2 regions of the Blautia sp. DFI.9.10 genome follow, and region 2 is predicted to be linked to the other one. Evidence: predicted binding sites of a transcription regulator. Region 2 holds the regulator's gene; the other holds the start of a gene.
The links. Region 2 encodes Rex, which represses fermentation and respiration genes when NADH is low (regulators of the CRP and FNR family bind a similar motif). Its sites were predicted from a motif close to ATTGTTAANTANTTAACAAT; they were not measured.
Positions count from the first base shown of each region.

Region 1 (8,183 bases), on a different contig from region 2:
TTATATGGCGGCACTTAAGACAGTTTACGCACCTCTGAATAAGTATCGAAAGGTGATCATTTACAGTATGCAGGTGATCTTTTTCGGTGCGGCGGTGGTTCTGCAGAATCTTCTGACACTGGGATCGCTGGAATTCGGAATGATCATTCTGGTGTTCCTTCTGATGACATTTTCTCCGATCCTGATCGATGTGATCACGGCCTGGCTCAGAAATATTTACAGCCGTTCGCTGGATAGTGGGGAACAGGGGAAATTTGCTGCATTTATTGATAAGCTGAGAAAATAATAATATGAGAAATAAAAAAGGACACTGCCCGTTGAAAATGGCAGTGTCCTTTTTTGCAAATAAACTGTGAAGCAGTTATCCAGTTATCCGGTGCAGAGCTGTGTAGAGAATGTAGATTGTGGATATTCGCCTGACAAAGCTATTATTTCGTGTGCATAAGCCAGATAAATCCGAAGGCCGGAATCTCTACAGCCTGTGCGTCTCTCTGAACTCCTGTGAGAAGATCTGTGTAGGTACCGTCCTGTTCGTTGATCCAGGCTACCTTATCCTGGTCGCTGAAGTTGTAGATGCAGATCAGCTTTTCTTCAGAAGTTTCTCTTACCAGGGCAAGGAGAGCTTTTTCCCAGGTTTCCAGTGTATGTGCAGAAACTTCAGGTGCAAATACCGGATGGCTGGCACGGATGGATTCCAGCTGCTCAAGGCTGTTGAAAATGCGTCCCTGGATCGTTTCGGCATCGGCTCTGTTCCGGGCAAGTGCCCAGTTGAAACGTCCATTGTGGAGCCAGCGGGGATCAGCTGCTTTGGAAATGTCTGTTTTATAGGTATAGTCATTCAGCTGTCCGACCTCGTCACCGCTTCGAAGTACCGGAATTCCGGGGAGGGAAAGAAGCAATGCATGAAGTGCTACGTCATAGCGGATTCCCCGGCTGACACCCTCCATATTTCCTTCATAATCAAAACGCTCGATTCCTGCAAGAGATGCGGTTGTTCCGCAGAGCTCAGATTCCTCGGTTTCCGGATTTACATAAATTTCACCCCGGGCAAAGGAATCAGGGAAAATACCTGCCAGGAATTCATTCAGATAATCTCTGTGAGGCCCTTCTGTGATAAAGCTTCCTTTCAGGAAATCATAGTCCAGATTCCAGTGTACCGTGTTGCGGTTACGGAGGTAATTCTGGAATACCGGTGCCTGCGGAAGGTTTGCAGCTCTGTCGATTCCCCGGCGGAGAAGGGCAGTGTCCTTTGTGGCAACGGTATGCCAGAGATCGGACATCAGCTGGGTGCTGTTTACAATGTGAAGTTCCGGCATATCGGAAGTTCCGCCAAATGCAGCAGCCTCTGCAGGTGGGCGGTCTGTTTCACCAAGGAGAAGAATTCCGGGGCATACGATCTCACACACCATTCGGGTCATACGCAGCAGAGAGTGAAGCTTCCAGAGATTTTCTTCCGGTATCATCGGAAGGACACCAAGGCTGAATATAGAAGCACCTTCATTTGCAAGCTCCAGGATCTGAAGAAGCATTGCATTGAAATAAGCTGGAGTCTGGAGCACGCATGGCGCACCGGACTGTGGGTCATCCACAGAAAGACTTAACGGGATCTCAAGAGCCAGGCGGATACCTGCTTTCCTACAGTTAGCTGCAAGTGTATGCAGATCTTCGGAGGTTCCAATCTCCGGGATAATGCGAAGGGAGCAGTTGGAGGTTGCCTGGAAAAGATCTGTCAGGTACAGAGTGTCTGCTTTGCATTCACTGATATAGTCCAGTTTATCGGACAGCCCGGAAAGAGTATCTGCGAAGTCAGCAGGATTTACAGCCATTCCGGTGAAAGTAGTCTTACGGAACCAATCAGGATCTGCAGCGCAGTTCTGGTCGGCTTCCTTCATGGAAAGAGAACGCTCACGGTAGATTTCTTTCATCTTTTTTGTGAGGCTTGAGAATGTGCCGGTAACTTCCGGGTGATCGCGGAACAGTTCGCAGTAAAGCCATTTCAGATCATTGTAGTAGTGTTTCAGACGTTTCTCGTAGAGGGCATCGTAAGCTGTGTCCTCCTTGGAAGTTTCGACTTTCAGAGGCTCGGTCTTGGAAGTAGTAACTTTCGCCGGCTCAGTCTTGGAAGTCTCGACCTTGATCGGTTCGGTCTTGGAAGTCTCAACCTTGATCGGCTCGGTCTTGGAAGTCTCGACCTTGATCGGTTCGGTCTTGGAAGTCTCGACCTTGATCGGTTCGGTCTTGGAAGTCTCGACTTTGGTCGGTTCAATCTTGGAAGTCTCGACCTTGATCGGTTCGGTCTTGGAAGTCTCGACTTTGATCGGTTCGGTCTTGGAAGTCTCGACTTTAAGCGTTTCCTTCTTTACGGTTTCAAGTTTTTTCACTTCGGCTTTAGCATTTTCAACAGATTTGGCAGCACTGGTATTTTTTTTCAGCTGCTTTTCTTTTTTTGCCTGCATGGCAGCTTTCTTTTTCTGGAGTCTTTTTGTTGACATATAGAGTTCCTCCTTAGATAAAATGATATTTTCGGTATAAAATGTAAACTCTCTCACCGGAGAGAGAAACAGAGCTACAGCTTATGAAAAACAGGACGGCGGTTTTTAAATACAGCATAATAGGAAAAACCACATTCACGGAGAACATCAGCCGCCTTGTCAAAGGCATAGCCGATCTTATCCGGAGTATGGGCATCTGCACCGATGGTGATGATCTCACCGCCAAGCTCACGGTAACGTCGGATAATATTGACACATGGATTCGGTTCACCAAGCCCGTAGTGATAACCGCCTGTGTTCAGCTCGATTCCCACATTTTTGCGGATCAATGTCCGCAGGATCTCGTCCAGGATCTCCTTATATCTTCCATAAGAATACTGACGGTTCTGATTTGGACCATAACGTACTACATAGTCGATATGTCCGTACACATCCATCTCGTCAAAAGCAGCGATATTTTCCAGGATGGATTCAAAATATTCCATGTAGCATGCGGATTCCTTACGGCCCTCAAAATAAGAAGGATAATAAGGATCGTATCCGTGCACCACATGGGAGGAACCAATAACGAAATCAAAGGGAACTTCTTTCAGAAGATCGGAAAAAGATTCTGCAAGCTGAGGCTGAAGTCCAAGCTCGATCCCGAAGTTAACCTGGATCTGGTCTTTAAAAGCATCCGCAAGACTCTCAAGTTTCTGGCGGTATGCAGGGATGTTCAGGGAAAAATCAAGATTTTCCGGAGTATCGGGATAATCCGGATCAAAATGTTCAGTAAAACAGATTCCCGTGAGACCCTGGTCTGCGGCAGTCTGGATCATTTCTTCCATCGGTGTATCGGAATCTGCGGAAAAAGAGGAGTGCATATGGCAGTCCCATAAAATTTTCTGGTCCATTTTGTACCTCCATATTCAAGCCTTTATATTCTGTGACAATGATCGTATCTGCCTGTTATGAATCCGGGAAAGTCAAACTCCCAGCGGGAATATAGATATCCGTTTTGGGAATCAGCAGGACAGAACTTTCTATCAGAGAATTATAGCACATTTTTCAGAAATTTTCTTAATATTTATTTTAATGTTCTTTTTTATAAATAGCTCTTGAATTTTTGTTTGGAATTAGGTACAATATGAAACAGGTTGATGTTTCTTTAACAAAGGAACGATTTAAATCACCATTCAATTCATAGGAGGAATTTATCATGGCAGTAAAAGTTGCAATTAATGGTTTTGGACGTATCGGTCGTCTTGCATTCCGTCAGATGTTTGGAGCAGAAGGATTTGAGATCGTAGCAATCAACGATCTTACATCTCCTAAGATGCTTGCTCACTTATTAAAATATGATTCTACACAGGGAAGATATGCTCTTGCTGATAAAGTAACAGCAGGCGAGGATTCCATCACAGTAGACGGAAAAGAGATCAAAATCTATGCTAAGGCTAACGCTGCAGAGCTTCCATGGGGAGAGATCGGTGTAGACGTAGTTCTTGAGTGCACAGGTTTCTACACATCCAAAGACAAAGCTCAGGCTCATATCGATGCAGGTGCTAAGCACGTAGTTATTTCCGCTCCGGCTGGAAACGACCTTAAGACAATCGTTTACAACGTAAACCATCAGGGTCTTACAAACGAGGACAAGATCATCTCCGCAGCTTCCTGTACAACAAACTGCCTTGCACCAATGGCTAAGGCTCTTAACGATCTTGCACCGATCAAATCCGGTATCATGTGCACAATCCACGCTTACACAGGCGATCAGATGACACTTGACGGACCGCAGAGAAAAGGCGATCTGAGAAGATCCCGTGCAGCTGCAGTTAACATCGTTCCGAACAGCACAGGTGCTGCTAAAGCTATCGGACTTGTTATCCCAGAGCTTAACGGCAAACTTATCGGTTCTGCACAGCGTGTACCTACCCCAACAGGTTCTACAACAATCCTTACAGCAGTAGTTGAAGGAAACGTTACTAAAGAGCAGATCAACGCAGCTATGAAAGCAGCTTCCAATGAGTCCTTCGGATACAACGAGGATGAGATCGTATCCAGCGATATCGTTGGTATGAGATTTGGTTCCCTCTTCGATGCTACTCAGACAATGGTACTTCCACTTGAGAATGGCACAACAGAGGTTCAGGTAGTTTCCTGGTATGACAACGAGAACTCCTACACAAGCCAGATGGTTCGTACAATCAAGCACTTCGGAAAACTTCTGAACGCTTAATTTTCTGCGAACGGGTGTAGAAGAATAGACTCAGAAAGGGTCCGGTCTGAAGAGGACCGGGCCCTTTTTTTCCAAAAGACCAAACAAAAAAATGTCTGAGGAATGACTGTTAACAGAGCGGACAACAATACCGCTCGCCCTTATTCATCTGCTTTTGCAGAAATAAAAGTTAAGGAGATATAGAGATGCTGAACAAAAAAAGTGTTGACGATATCAATGTAAAAGGACAGAAAGTACTTGTAAGATGCGACTTCAATGTTCCGCTTCAGGATGGAAAGATCACAGATGAGAACCGTCTTGTAGCTGCTCTTCCTACAATCAAGAAACTGATCGCAGACGGCGGAAAGGTTATCCTTTGCTCCCACCTTGGAAAACCGAAGGGAGAGCCGAAACCGGAGCTTTCTCTTGCACCTGTAGCAGTTCGTCTTTCTGAGCTTCTTGGCCAGGAAGTAAAATTTGCAGCAGATCCTGAGGTAGTAGGACCGAACGCAAAAGCTGCTGTAGCAGAGATGAAAGATGGCGATGTAGTTCTTCTTGAGAACACACGTTATCGTGCAGAAGAGACAAAGAACGAAGACAAGTTCAGCGAAGATCTTGCTTCCCTCTGTGATGTATTTGTAAATGATGCATTCGGAACTGCTCACAGAGCTCACTGCTCTAACGTAGGTGTTACCAAATATGTAAAAACAGCAGTTGTAGGATATCTGATGCAGAAAGAGATCGATTTCCTTGGAAACGCTGTAAACAATCCGGAGAGACCATTCGTAGCAATTCTTGGCGGTGCTAAGGTTTCCAGCAAGATCTCTGTAATCAACAACCTTCTTGACAAGGTAGATACACTAATCATCGGTGGTGGTATGTCCTATACATTCTCCAAGGCTATGGGCGGACATATCGGAACATCCCTCTGCGAGGATGATTACCTTCAGTATGCTCTTGACATGATGAAGAAAGCAGAGGAGAAGGGCGTGAAGCTTCTTCTTCCTGTAGATAACAGAATCGGTGATAACTTCTCCAATGACTGCAATATCCAGGTTGTAAAACGTGGTGAGATTCCGGACGGATGGGAAGGAATGGATATCGGACCGGAGACTGAGAAGCTTTTTGCAGACGCTGTAAAAGATGCCAAGACTGTTGTATGGAACGGACCGATGGGATGCTTCGAGATGCCGAACTTCGCTCATGGTACAGAAGCAGTTGCCAAAGCTCTTGCTGAGACAGATGCAACAACCATCATCGGTGGTGGTGATTCCGCAGCAGCTGTAAATATCCTTGGATATGGCGACAAGATGACACACATCTCCACAGGTGGCGGTGCTTCTCTTGAGTTCCTTGAGGGCAAAGAGCTTCCGGGCGTAGCAGCAGCTAACGATAAAGACTGATAAAAAATAAAGTGTTCCGCGAACACGAAAAGGAGATAAAAACAATGGCAAGAAAGAAAATTATTGCTGGAAACTGGAAAATGAACATGACACCAAGCGAGGCTGTAAAGCTTGTTGAGACTTTAAAACCGCTTGTTGTTAACGATGAAGTTGACGTAGTATTCTGCGTACCGGCTATCGACATCATCCCTGTTGTTGAGGCAGCTAAAGGTTCTAACATCCAGGTTGGTGCTGAGAACATGTACTTCGAGGAGAAAGGCGCTTACACAGGTGAGATCGCTCCGGCTATGCTCGTAGATGCAGGCGTTAAGTACGTTGTACTTGGACACTCCGAGAGAAGAGAGTACTTCGGTGAGACAAACGAGGACGTTAACAAAAAAATGCTCAAAGCTTTCGAGCATGGCATCACACCGATCATGTGCTGTGGTGAGACACTTACTCAGAGAGAGCAGGGCGTAACAATGGACTTCATCCGTCAGCAGGTTAAGGTTGGATTCCAGGGTGTTACAGCTGATCAGGCTAAGACAGCAGTTATCGCTTACGAGCCGATCTGGGCTATCGGAACAGGTAAGACAGCTACAACAGAGCAGGCTCAGGAGGTTTGCGCTGATATCCGTAAATGCATCGCTGAGATCTATGATGACGCTACAGCAGCAGAGATCCGTATCCAGTACGGCGGATCTGTAAACGCTGCAACAGCTCCTGACTTATTCGCTCAGGCTGATATCGACGGCGGTCTTGTAGGCGGCGCTTCCCTGAAACCAGATTTCGGAAAGATCGTAAACTACAAATAAGATCTATTTAAAAAGGGGCTTCGGCCCCTTTTTTTATATCTACTTATAGAAAAAATCAGAAAAACTCTCCCTGACACGGATAACACAGCCAACAAAAAAGCTGCATCTGATCACAGTCAGAGAGAGTTTTTCTTATCTTCAGAGTAAGGATTGTTTTTCTCTGAAGCTTTTTCTGTATGTTCGTTCCTTTCGTCAGGCTCGGGAACGTGTTCCACAATGTCCTCGATCTCGCAGTGGAGAATGGAACACAGCCTGTCTATGGTATAAATTTCAACATTTTTATTTTTTCGAAGTCTGTCCAGAAGTGAACGGGTGATCTGGTAATGTTCATAAAGATCATACTGAGTGATCCCACGCTCCTTCATCGTGACCCAAAATCTGTCATATTTTATCATATATATATCCTGTCCGATTCATCCTTGAATTAATCTTATTATGAAGGTAAAATTGGAATCACAACAGTGTCCTTATATCGACACTATAGAAAGGAGAAGCAATGAGGAAGTTTTTTAAAATCTTAATTTCAGTGGTGATCACACTGTATTTTTCAGCTACCATGTTCTACTGCTTTGTGGCAGGAACACCGGATGACGGAAAAGGGGCAGTGATCTATATGATGTCAGCAGCAGGCCTGTCGATACTGTTTCCAGCTTTTACCTGCGGCTGCATTCATTACATCCTTTATCTCAGAAAAAAAATGGATGAAAGGAGCAAATGATCAGGATTTATGGTATGATAACAATAAATATCTGGCAGGGTATGTCGTTTCAGAAAACGGTTATCTGATAACGGCAGAAACGCATCAGATGGCTGTGCTGTGATGCAGCCGTTACGTATTATAATAGAAAGAAAGCCTGCAGCTGTGCGTAAGACGCTTATATGATCATTTGCGGAGGATTTTATGGGGAATATTCTGGATTATCTTGACTGGAGAGGAGATCTTACCTTTGAGCAGTCACCCTTTAATGAAGTTGACAATCTGATACTGGCGTGTTTTTCCTATCTTGATCTGGATGAGAGGGCAGAAGTAAAAAACGGAAATACTCTTTCTGTAGAAGAACTCTTTGCGGCTTTTTCCAGACGGGAAATGAAGAAGGATCTGAAAGCAGAAAGTGCATTTCTGCAGAATACACCGGTGCTCCTTGAAAAAATGGCCTGTGCGGAGAGATTCCGGAAATGTACAGTAGGAGGCTTTGTCAATGAAATCCTTTCCAGTCAGGCTCAGCAGTTTGCGGCAGTGACTATAGGACTGGATGATGGAACCACATATATTTCCTTTCGGGGAACCGATGATACC
Region 1 covers NZ_JANGAA010000013.1:41,909-50,091, forward strand. Annotated here, with positions in the region: gene NE671_RS09365 (HAD-IC family P-type ATPase) at 1-286, shown strand, start outside; gene NE671_RS09370 (alpha-amylase family glycosyl hydrolase) at 429-2,492, opposite strand; gene NE671_RS09375 (histidinol-phosphatase HisJ family protein) at 2,567-3,385, opposite strand; gene gap (type I glyceraldehyde-3-phosphate dehydrogenase) at 3,691-4,710, shown strand; gene NE671_RS09385 (phosphoglycerate kinase) at 4,896-6,092, shown strand; gene tpiA (triose-phosphate isomerase) at 6,137-6,886, shown strand; gene NE671_RS09395 (helix-turn-helix domain-containing protein) at 7,003-7,281, opposite strand; gene NE671_RS09400 (hypothetical protein) at 7,383-7,604, shown strand; gene NE671_RS09405 (Mbeg1-like protein) at 7,788-8,183, shown strand, end outside.
Region 1: a site for Rex is predicted at 3,628-3,647, ahead of gap (type I glyceraldehyde-3-phosphate dehydrogenase). Genes of this name have one in related genera too.

Region 2 (8,183 bases):
ATACTGGAAAACGGGATTACGGAGGAAGAATAGAAATGAAAGTTGAGCTTGAAAATGTAAAACCCATGGAGATTGAAAAAAGAAGCTTTGAGATCATCACAGAAGAGCTGGGGGATACTCCCCTGATCCCGGGAACAGAGCTGATCGTAAAACGCTGCATCCACACAAGCGCAGATTTTGATTATGCAAAAAATCTCTGCTTCTCGGAGGGTGCAGTGGAGATGGCCATGGACGCCATCCGCAACGGTGCCTGCATCGTCACAGATACCCAGATGGCAAAGGCCGGGATCAACAAGCGTGCACTTGCCCGCTACGGCGGTGAGGCTTACTGTTTCATGTCCGATGAGGATGTGGCTGCCCTTGCAAAAAAGAACGGGACTACCAGAGCCACAGCCAGCATGGACAAGGCCGCAGAGATGGATAAAAAGCTGATCTTTGCCATTGGGAACGCACCTACCGCACTGGTACGTCTTTATGAGCTTATTGAGAACGGAAAGCTTTCTCCTGAGCTGATCATCGGTGTGCCGGTAGGCTTTGTGAATGTTGTGCAGTCCAAGGAGCTGATCATGCACGCAGATGTGCCTTATATTGTGGCAAAAGGACGCAAGGGTGGAAGCAACATCGCTGCGTGCATTGTAAATGCCCTGCTCTACATGATCGATAACCGGAGAGATTAGGAGCCGGTAACCTCCTTCAGAAGCTGACAGGCAGGCAGAAAATCCTTGGATGGAATGGAGGAGCAGGAGAGGACCAAGGTGACCTCGGCTCCGTTTTCTCTGAGAACCTCCAGTCCCAGACCATGGTTCCGGGCTCTGTCTGTCAGTTCACTGCCTGTGAGAGAACAGGGGAGAGTAAGGGCAAGGCTGGTTCCTGCGGCTCCTGTTTGGATCTGGCAGTCCTGGCCGAAGGTTTCCCGGACAGCCTGGGAAAGAGCCTTCAGCTTCTGGGAATAAAGGCGGCGGAGCTTTCTTGTCTGGGAAGCCAGATGCCCGTCGCGGATAAACTGGCAGAGTGCGATCTGTTCTGCCTTGGAAGCAGTCTGATTATAAAAGGCTGCTTTTTTTGTATATTTTTCCCGGAGAGAGCGTGGCAATACCATGAAGCTGACACGGATGGAGGGCAGCAGCAGCCTGGAAAAGGAACCGATATAGACAACGTTTTCACCACCTGCAAGACCGAAAAGTGAAGGCGTCGGTTTCTGGAAATAAACAAATTCGTTTTCGAAATCATCCTCAATGATCAGATGGTCATCGATCTCCGCATGACGGATCAGCTCCAGGCGTCGTTTTACCGGCATGATCTCGCCCCATTTCGTCATGTGAGCAGGAGAAACATAGATCACATCGCAGCTTTTGTCCCGGTAATGGACATCAAAGCCGTAATCCTGAAAGATGGTGCTGCATGTGGTGAAGGACGGTGTGGGGAACGAAACGGTTTTCCGTTCATGGATCAGAGGGCAGAGGATCTGGAGAAGGGGCTGGAGACCGGCCCCTACTACAATGTCATCCGGGGAGCAGATCACATTTCTGCGTTCCCGGATATAGTCTGCGAGAACCTCCCGGAAATCGCTTTCACCCTGGGGTTCGCCATAAGAAAGCATACGGTCGCCCTGGCGGAGGGCGCTTTTGATGTAACGCTGCCACAGATCAAAACGGAAGCTTTCCCGGTCAACACCGGAAGAGGCAAAATCATAAAGGCAGGGCGTGATATCCTTATCCTGTTTTTCGGGGGTAAGCAGATGCTGCTTGGAAGCAATGCCGGTGACATAATAGCCGCTCTGTGCCCTGGCGATGATATAGCCGTCTGCTGCCAGCAGAAGATAGGCATTTTCGATGGTGGTACGGCTCAGCTTCAGCTCCTGGGCGCATTTGCGGAGGGAGGGCATTTTGCTTCCGGGAAGGAGACGGCCTTCCAGGATCAGCTTCCGATAATAGTGGTAAACCTCCAGATAAAGGTGTTCTTTTTTGTGTTCTGCAGATATATTTAACATAAGTATGATGATTTCCTTCCAAAAATGATTGCGTAAACCTGACAGTTCATTCTATAATATTACAGAAAAAAACTCAAGACTGGAGAATTACCATGAAAAAAATAGCAGTGATCAATGATCTTTCCGGGCTGGGGAAATGTTCACTGACAGCAGCGATCCCGGTGATCTCGGTGATGGGAGTCCAGGCGTGTCCACTTCCCACCGCTGTTTTAAGCAACCAGACCGGTTATGAAAGTTATTTCTGTGAGGATTTCACAGAGCATATGGAACCATATATGGAGCAGTGGAAAAAAAGAGGATTTTTCCCGGATGGGATCTATACAGGATTTCTTTCTGATGATAAGCAGGCAGACAGGATCCTGAAATTTATGGATGCGTTTGCAGGAAAGGATACTTTGATCCTTACAGATCCGGTGATGGGGGATGACGGCGCGGTTTATCCGATCTATACAGAAGAACTCCGCAGCCGGTTCTGCGAACTGACACGTCGTTCCTATGTGATCACACCGAACCTTACGGAAGCCCTCCTTCTTCTCTACGGAAAAGAAAAAATGGAGGAGATCTGGAATAAACTGCAAAAGGTATCAGAGGCCCGGCGGATGGAAGAAATCCGGGAGATCGGGTGCGGACTTGCCCGGAAATTTTCACTTCCTGCCGTTGTGATCACTGGAGTGGATCACAGGGAGGAGGGGCAGCCTCTGAAAATGGGGAATCTTGTCCTGGAAAACGGAAACAGCTCCTGGGTATTTGCAGAGAAATCCGGCGGAAGCTATTCCGGGACAGGAGATCTTTTTGCATCCGTGCTCAGTGCAGGGCTGGTAAAAAGATATTCCATGAAAACCTGTGCAGAGCTGGCCGTGGACTTTATCTCGGCATCGATCCGGGATGCGGTGGAGGAAGGAACAGACCGTAACGATGGTGTATGCTTTGAACAGCATCTCGGCATGCTGCTTCCATAAAAACATAAGGGGATAAAAAAGAGCTGACCGTCAGGCCAGCTCTTCCCATTTTTCATAAAGCTCTTCCAGTTCTTCAGCGATGGCTGCTTTTTCGCGGCTCAGCTTTGTACATTCCGCTACATTGGTGCAGACATCCGGAAGGACCATAGTCTCGTCGATCTCGCTGTCTCTTGTTTCCAGCTCTTCGATACGGGCTTCGACTTTTTTCAGCTCGGCTTCCCGTTTTCGTTTCTTTGCCTGTTCTTCCTTCATCTGCTGCCAGGAAAGCTTGTTCTCGGAAACCGATTTTTCTTCGGCAGGTGCCTCCGGAGAAGTGCTTCCCGGTGCATAGGTACTGGTCAGCTCCTCCTTCTTTTCCAGATAGTAATCATAATCACCGATGTAATTTACCACTGCTTGGTTTGTCAGTTCCATGATCCTGGTCGCAGTCTGATTGATAAAGTAACGGTCATGGGATACATAAAGGACTGTACCGGTGTAGCTGACTAGTGCTTCCTCCAAGATCTCCTTGGAAGCAATATCCAGATGGTTGGTAGGCTCGTCAAGGATCAGGAAGTTGGCTTCGGAAAGCATCAGCTTTGCAAGGGAAACACGGCCTCTTTCTCCACCGGAAAGTGCGGAGATTTCCTTGAAAACATCATCTCCGGTAAAGAGAAATGCAGCAAGCATATTTCGGATCTCGGTCTCTGTGAGAGTCGGATAAGTATCGGAGATCTCCTGGAAAATCGTCTTGTCCATATGCAGAACATGATGTTCCTGATCGTAATAACCGATCTGCACCTTGGAACCAAGGGAAAATTTGCCGGCATCTGCCTCAATAAGACCGTTGATGATCTTCAGCATGGTGGTCTTTCCGGTTCCGTTGTTTCCGATCAGTGCCACACGCTCGCCGCGTTTGATATCAAAGGAGATATCGGAGAACAGGGTCTGTCCCGGAAAGGCCTTGGAAAGCGCTTCCACGTGGAGCACATCGTTTCCGCTTAACACCCGTGGTTCCAGCGAGATACGCATCCGGTCCTGGAGCTCAAGAGGCTTTTCGATCCTCTGTACACGGTCCAGCATTTTTTCACGGCTTTCCGCACGCTTGATGGATTTTTCACGGTTAAAGGATTTCAGCTTGGCGATAACGGCTTCCTGATGCTTGATATCCCGCTGCTGATTTAAGTATGCCTTGTACTGTGCATCACGAAGCTGAGCCTTCTTGAGAGCATAGGCAGAGTAGTTGCCGCTGTATACGCGGGTCTGTCCGGCTTCGATCTCAATGACCTTGGTGACTACCTTATCCAGAAAATAACGGTCATGGGAGACGATAAAAACAGCTCCCGGATAATTCAGAAGATAAGTTTCCAGCCAGGAGATGCTTTCCATATCCAGGTGATTGGTTGGCTCATCCAGAAGCAGGATATCCGGCTTGGAAAGAAGCATCTTGCCCAGCGCCACGCGGGTTTTCTGACCGCCGGAAAGAGTTTCGATCTGCTTGTCATAATCTTCCTCCGTGAAGCCGAGACCCTTTAAGACACCGGTCAGCTCACTTTTGTAAGCGTATCCGTTCTCCAGCTCAAACTGATGGGTCAGGCGGGTATAGGTTTCCATCAGACGGTTCAGCTCATCACCGGTCACCGTGTTCATTTCCTGTTCCATATTGCGGATACGGCGTTCCATATCGATGATGTGCTGCTTGGTGGTAAGAAGCTCCTCGTAGATGGTATGATGTCCGTGGATATCCTGGTACTGGGCAAGATAGCCGATATTTTTATCCCGGGCAAGCACCACGGTACCGGAATCAGCAGAAAGCTCCTGCATGATGATCCGCAGCAGTGTGGTCTTTCCTGCACCGTTGCATCCGATCAGAGCAGCCTTTTCACGGTCTTCAATGTGAAAGGATGCATCATTTAAAATTACTTTTTCGCCAAAGGCCTTGCATATATTCTGACATGATAAAATCATAAAAACTGTCCTCCTGTATAAAGAATCACCCCTGTTTATGCCTGAACAGGGAAAAATCCTCCACCTATTATAACGGAAACTGCCGGGATTTCAAAGAAAAAATCAATTATTAGAAAAATTATAAAGAAATTTGTACAGAATAGACAACTTTAATTGACAGGAAAATGTCAATTCGTTATAATTAACCTAGTGTAAGGTAAGGAGGAAAACTATCGTGGAGACAAAACAAATCTCGAAAGCGGTGATTAAGCGTCTGCCACGCTATTACCGCTACTTAGGAGAGCTGATGGAAGACAATGTAGAACGTATTTCTTCCAATGAGTTAAGTAAGAAGATGCATACCACAGCTTCTCAGATCCGTCAGGATCTTAATAATTTCGGCGGTTTTGGGCAGCAGGGGTATGGCTATAATGTACACTATCTTTATACAGAGATCGGTAAGATCCTGGGACTAGATACCGTTCATCCGATGATCATCCTGGGTGCCGGTAATCTGGGACAGGCACTTGCCAATTATGTGGATTTTGAGAAGCGCGGGTTCAGGCTGGTTGGTATCTTTGACGTAAATCCTGTGCTTGAGGGCATCGCAGTCCGTGGACTTGAGATCCAGATGCTCAGTGAGCTTCCGTTTTTCCTGAGAGAGAATAACGTGGAGATCGCGATCCTGACACTTCCCAAGAATAAAGCCAAGGAAATGGCAGATATTCTGGTGGAGAACGGGATCAAGGCAATCTGGAATTTTGCACATCTTGATCTTGAGACACCGGATGATGTGATCGTAGAGAACGTTCATCTTTCCGAGAGTCTGATGACACTGTCTTATAATCTCAGCAAATACAGGCAGGAACATGTGGATAAGTAAGAATTGTTAAGCTGCCGGAAACGGCAGCTTTCTCTATGACAGAGGGGAGGCAGAAGACAGAATGAAGAAGCTTGTTACCTGCAAAGAAATGAAGGATCTGGACTCCACAACGATCCGTGAGATCGGAGTTCCCTCCGAGGTTCTGATGGAGCGGGCAGCACTGAAGGTGGTAGAGGAAACAGAAAAGTATCTCCAGAAGGACGAAAGGATCCTGGTAGTCTGCGGAAGCGGAAACAATGGCGGTGACGGTATCGCTGTTGCCAGATTGTTCCATCTGAAGGGGATCCGGGTAGAGTTTTATATGGTCGGAAACAAAGATAAAATGACCAGAGAGACAGCTCTTCAGTATAAGATCGCTTCCGGTTATCGTGTCCCGGAGGTGAATAACCCGCAGTGGAGTGAATATACTACTATAGTAGATGCCGTGTTTGGGGTAGGCCTGACGCGTCCGATCGAGGGGCATTATGCTGATATCATCCATGAGATGAACAGTGCGAGGGCCAAAAAGATCGCAGTTGACATCCCGTCAGGAGTGAACGGAGATACTGGCCTGGAAATGGGAATTGCCTTCAGCGCCGATCTGACTGTCACATTTGCCTACCGGAAAAGAGGTCTTTGCTTTTATCCGGGAAGACTGTATGCAGGAAGGATCGTTACCGCCGATATCGGGATCTATGAGCAGGAAGCTGTGACTGCATCTGCCGCCTGTCTGGAAAATAAAGATCTGCAGCTGTTTCCGGAACGTGATCCCGGCGGAAACAAGGGTACCTTCGGAAAAGTGCTCTTTGTGACCGGAAGTGAGGGAATGTGCGGAGCCGCTTATTTAAGCGCCAGTGCAGCACTTCGTGCCGGTGCGGGAATGGTAAAGATCCAGACTGTGGAAGCCAACAGGATCCCGCTGCAGATACTCCTTCCGGAGGCTATGGTCTGCAGCCGCTTTGATCAGGAATCCAATGAACAGCTTCTATCCTGGTGTGATGTGATCGTGATCGGACCGGGACTTGGAACATCAGTGGCCAGCCGTGAGAGAGAACAGTGGTTTCTCACGGCGGCTGCCCGGGAGAAAAAGCCGCTGATCCTGGATGCGGACGGCCTGAACCTTCTGGCTGCACATCCACAGTGGTATCAGTATCTGGGAGAGCATGTAGTCCTGACACCGCATATCGGAGAAATGAGCCGGCTCAGTGGCAGAACGATCCAGGAGATCCAGCATGAGATCGCAGATACTGCACTGAAATGTGCTGCGGAAACAGGCTCTGTGTGCGTATTGAAGGATGCATGTACGGTGATCGCAGATGAGAAAGGCCAGATGTATCTGAATCTTTCCGGTAATTCCGGAATGGCAACTGCAGGAAGCGGAGATGTGCTTTCCGGGATCCTGGCAGCAGTGTTATGTATGTATCTGAAAACGGAGGAACAGCCTCCCATGGTTTTAAAGGCCGCGTTAGGTGTTTATCTTCACGGACTTTGCGGTGATCTTGCAGCCGCTGAAAAAGGAAAGCGCAGTATGCTGGCAGGAGATATCATAGAATATCTGCCCAAGGCATTAGCTATAGGTGAAGAGGAGTCGAAGTTATGAAGAAATACGAGAGAGTAAAAGCACTGGTATCACTGGATGCCATTGCCCACAATTTTGAGGAAATGCATAAAAATGTCAAAGAAGGGACAAAGATCATCGCTGTGATCAAGGCAGACGGTTATGGTCATGGTGCCAGAGCTATTGCCCGTCTGATCCAGGACTATGACTATATCTGGGGATTTGCAACAGCTACTGCAGAGGAGGCACTGGAGCTTCGGCATGCAGGGATCACCAAGCCTGTCCTGATCCTTGGCCTTGTATTTGAGGAATATTATGAAGAGCTTGCAGCCAATGATATCCGGATCACCATATCGGATCTTAATACAGCAGCAGAATATGCAAAAGCAGGTGCACGCATTGGAAAAAATGTACATATTCATCTGGCTCTGGATACGGGAATGACAAGGATCGGATATGCGGATATTCCAGAAAATGCGATAAAGATCGAAAAAATCTCAAAAATCCCGAATCTGGTGATCGAGGGAATGTTTACCCATTTTGCCAGGGCGGATGAGACCGACCGTTCTCCTGCACTGGTGCAGTTGGACCGTTATCTCCGTTTTGCAGAGCTTCTGGAAAAAAGAGGTGTTCATATTCCGGTACGTCACTGCTCCAACAGTGCAGGTATCATCCGTGTTCCGGAAGCAAATCTCAATGTTGTTCGTGCCGGCATCACTATTTACGGTATTTATCCGTCAGAGGAGGTAGAACGTGATATTGTGAAGCTGACACCTGCAATGGAGCTGAAAAGTCATGTATCCTATGTGAAAAATGTGGAACGTGGAACAGCGGTAAGCTATGGAGGAACGTTTGTTACAGAACGCTTTACCAGAATGGCAACGATCC
Region 2 covers NZ_JANGAA010000001.1:181,898-190,080, forward strand. Annotated here, with positions in the region: gene NE671_RS00800 (cobyric acid synthase) at 1-33, shown strand, start outside; gene NE671_RS00805 (precorrin-8X methylmutase) at 36-677, shown strand; gene pdxR (MocR-like pyridoxine biosynthesis transcription factor PdxR) at 674-1,990, opposite strand; gene NE671_RS00815 (pyridoxamine kinase) at 2,083-2,949, shown strand; gene abc-f (ribosomal protection-like ABC-F family protein) at 2,980-4,896, opposite strand; gene NE671_RS00825 (redox-sensing transcriptional repressor Rex) at 5,111-5,758, shown strand; gene NE671_RS00830 (NAD(P)H-hydrate dehydratase) at 5,820-7,337, shown strand; gene alr (alanine racemase) at 7,334-8,183, shown strand, end outside.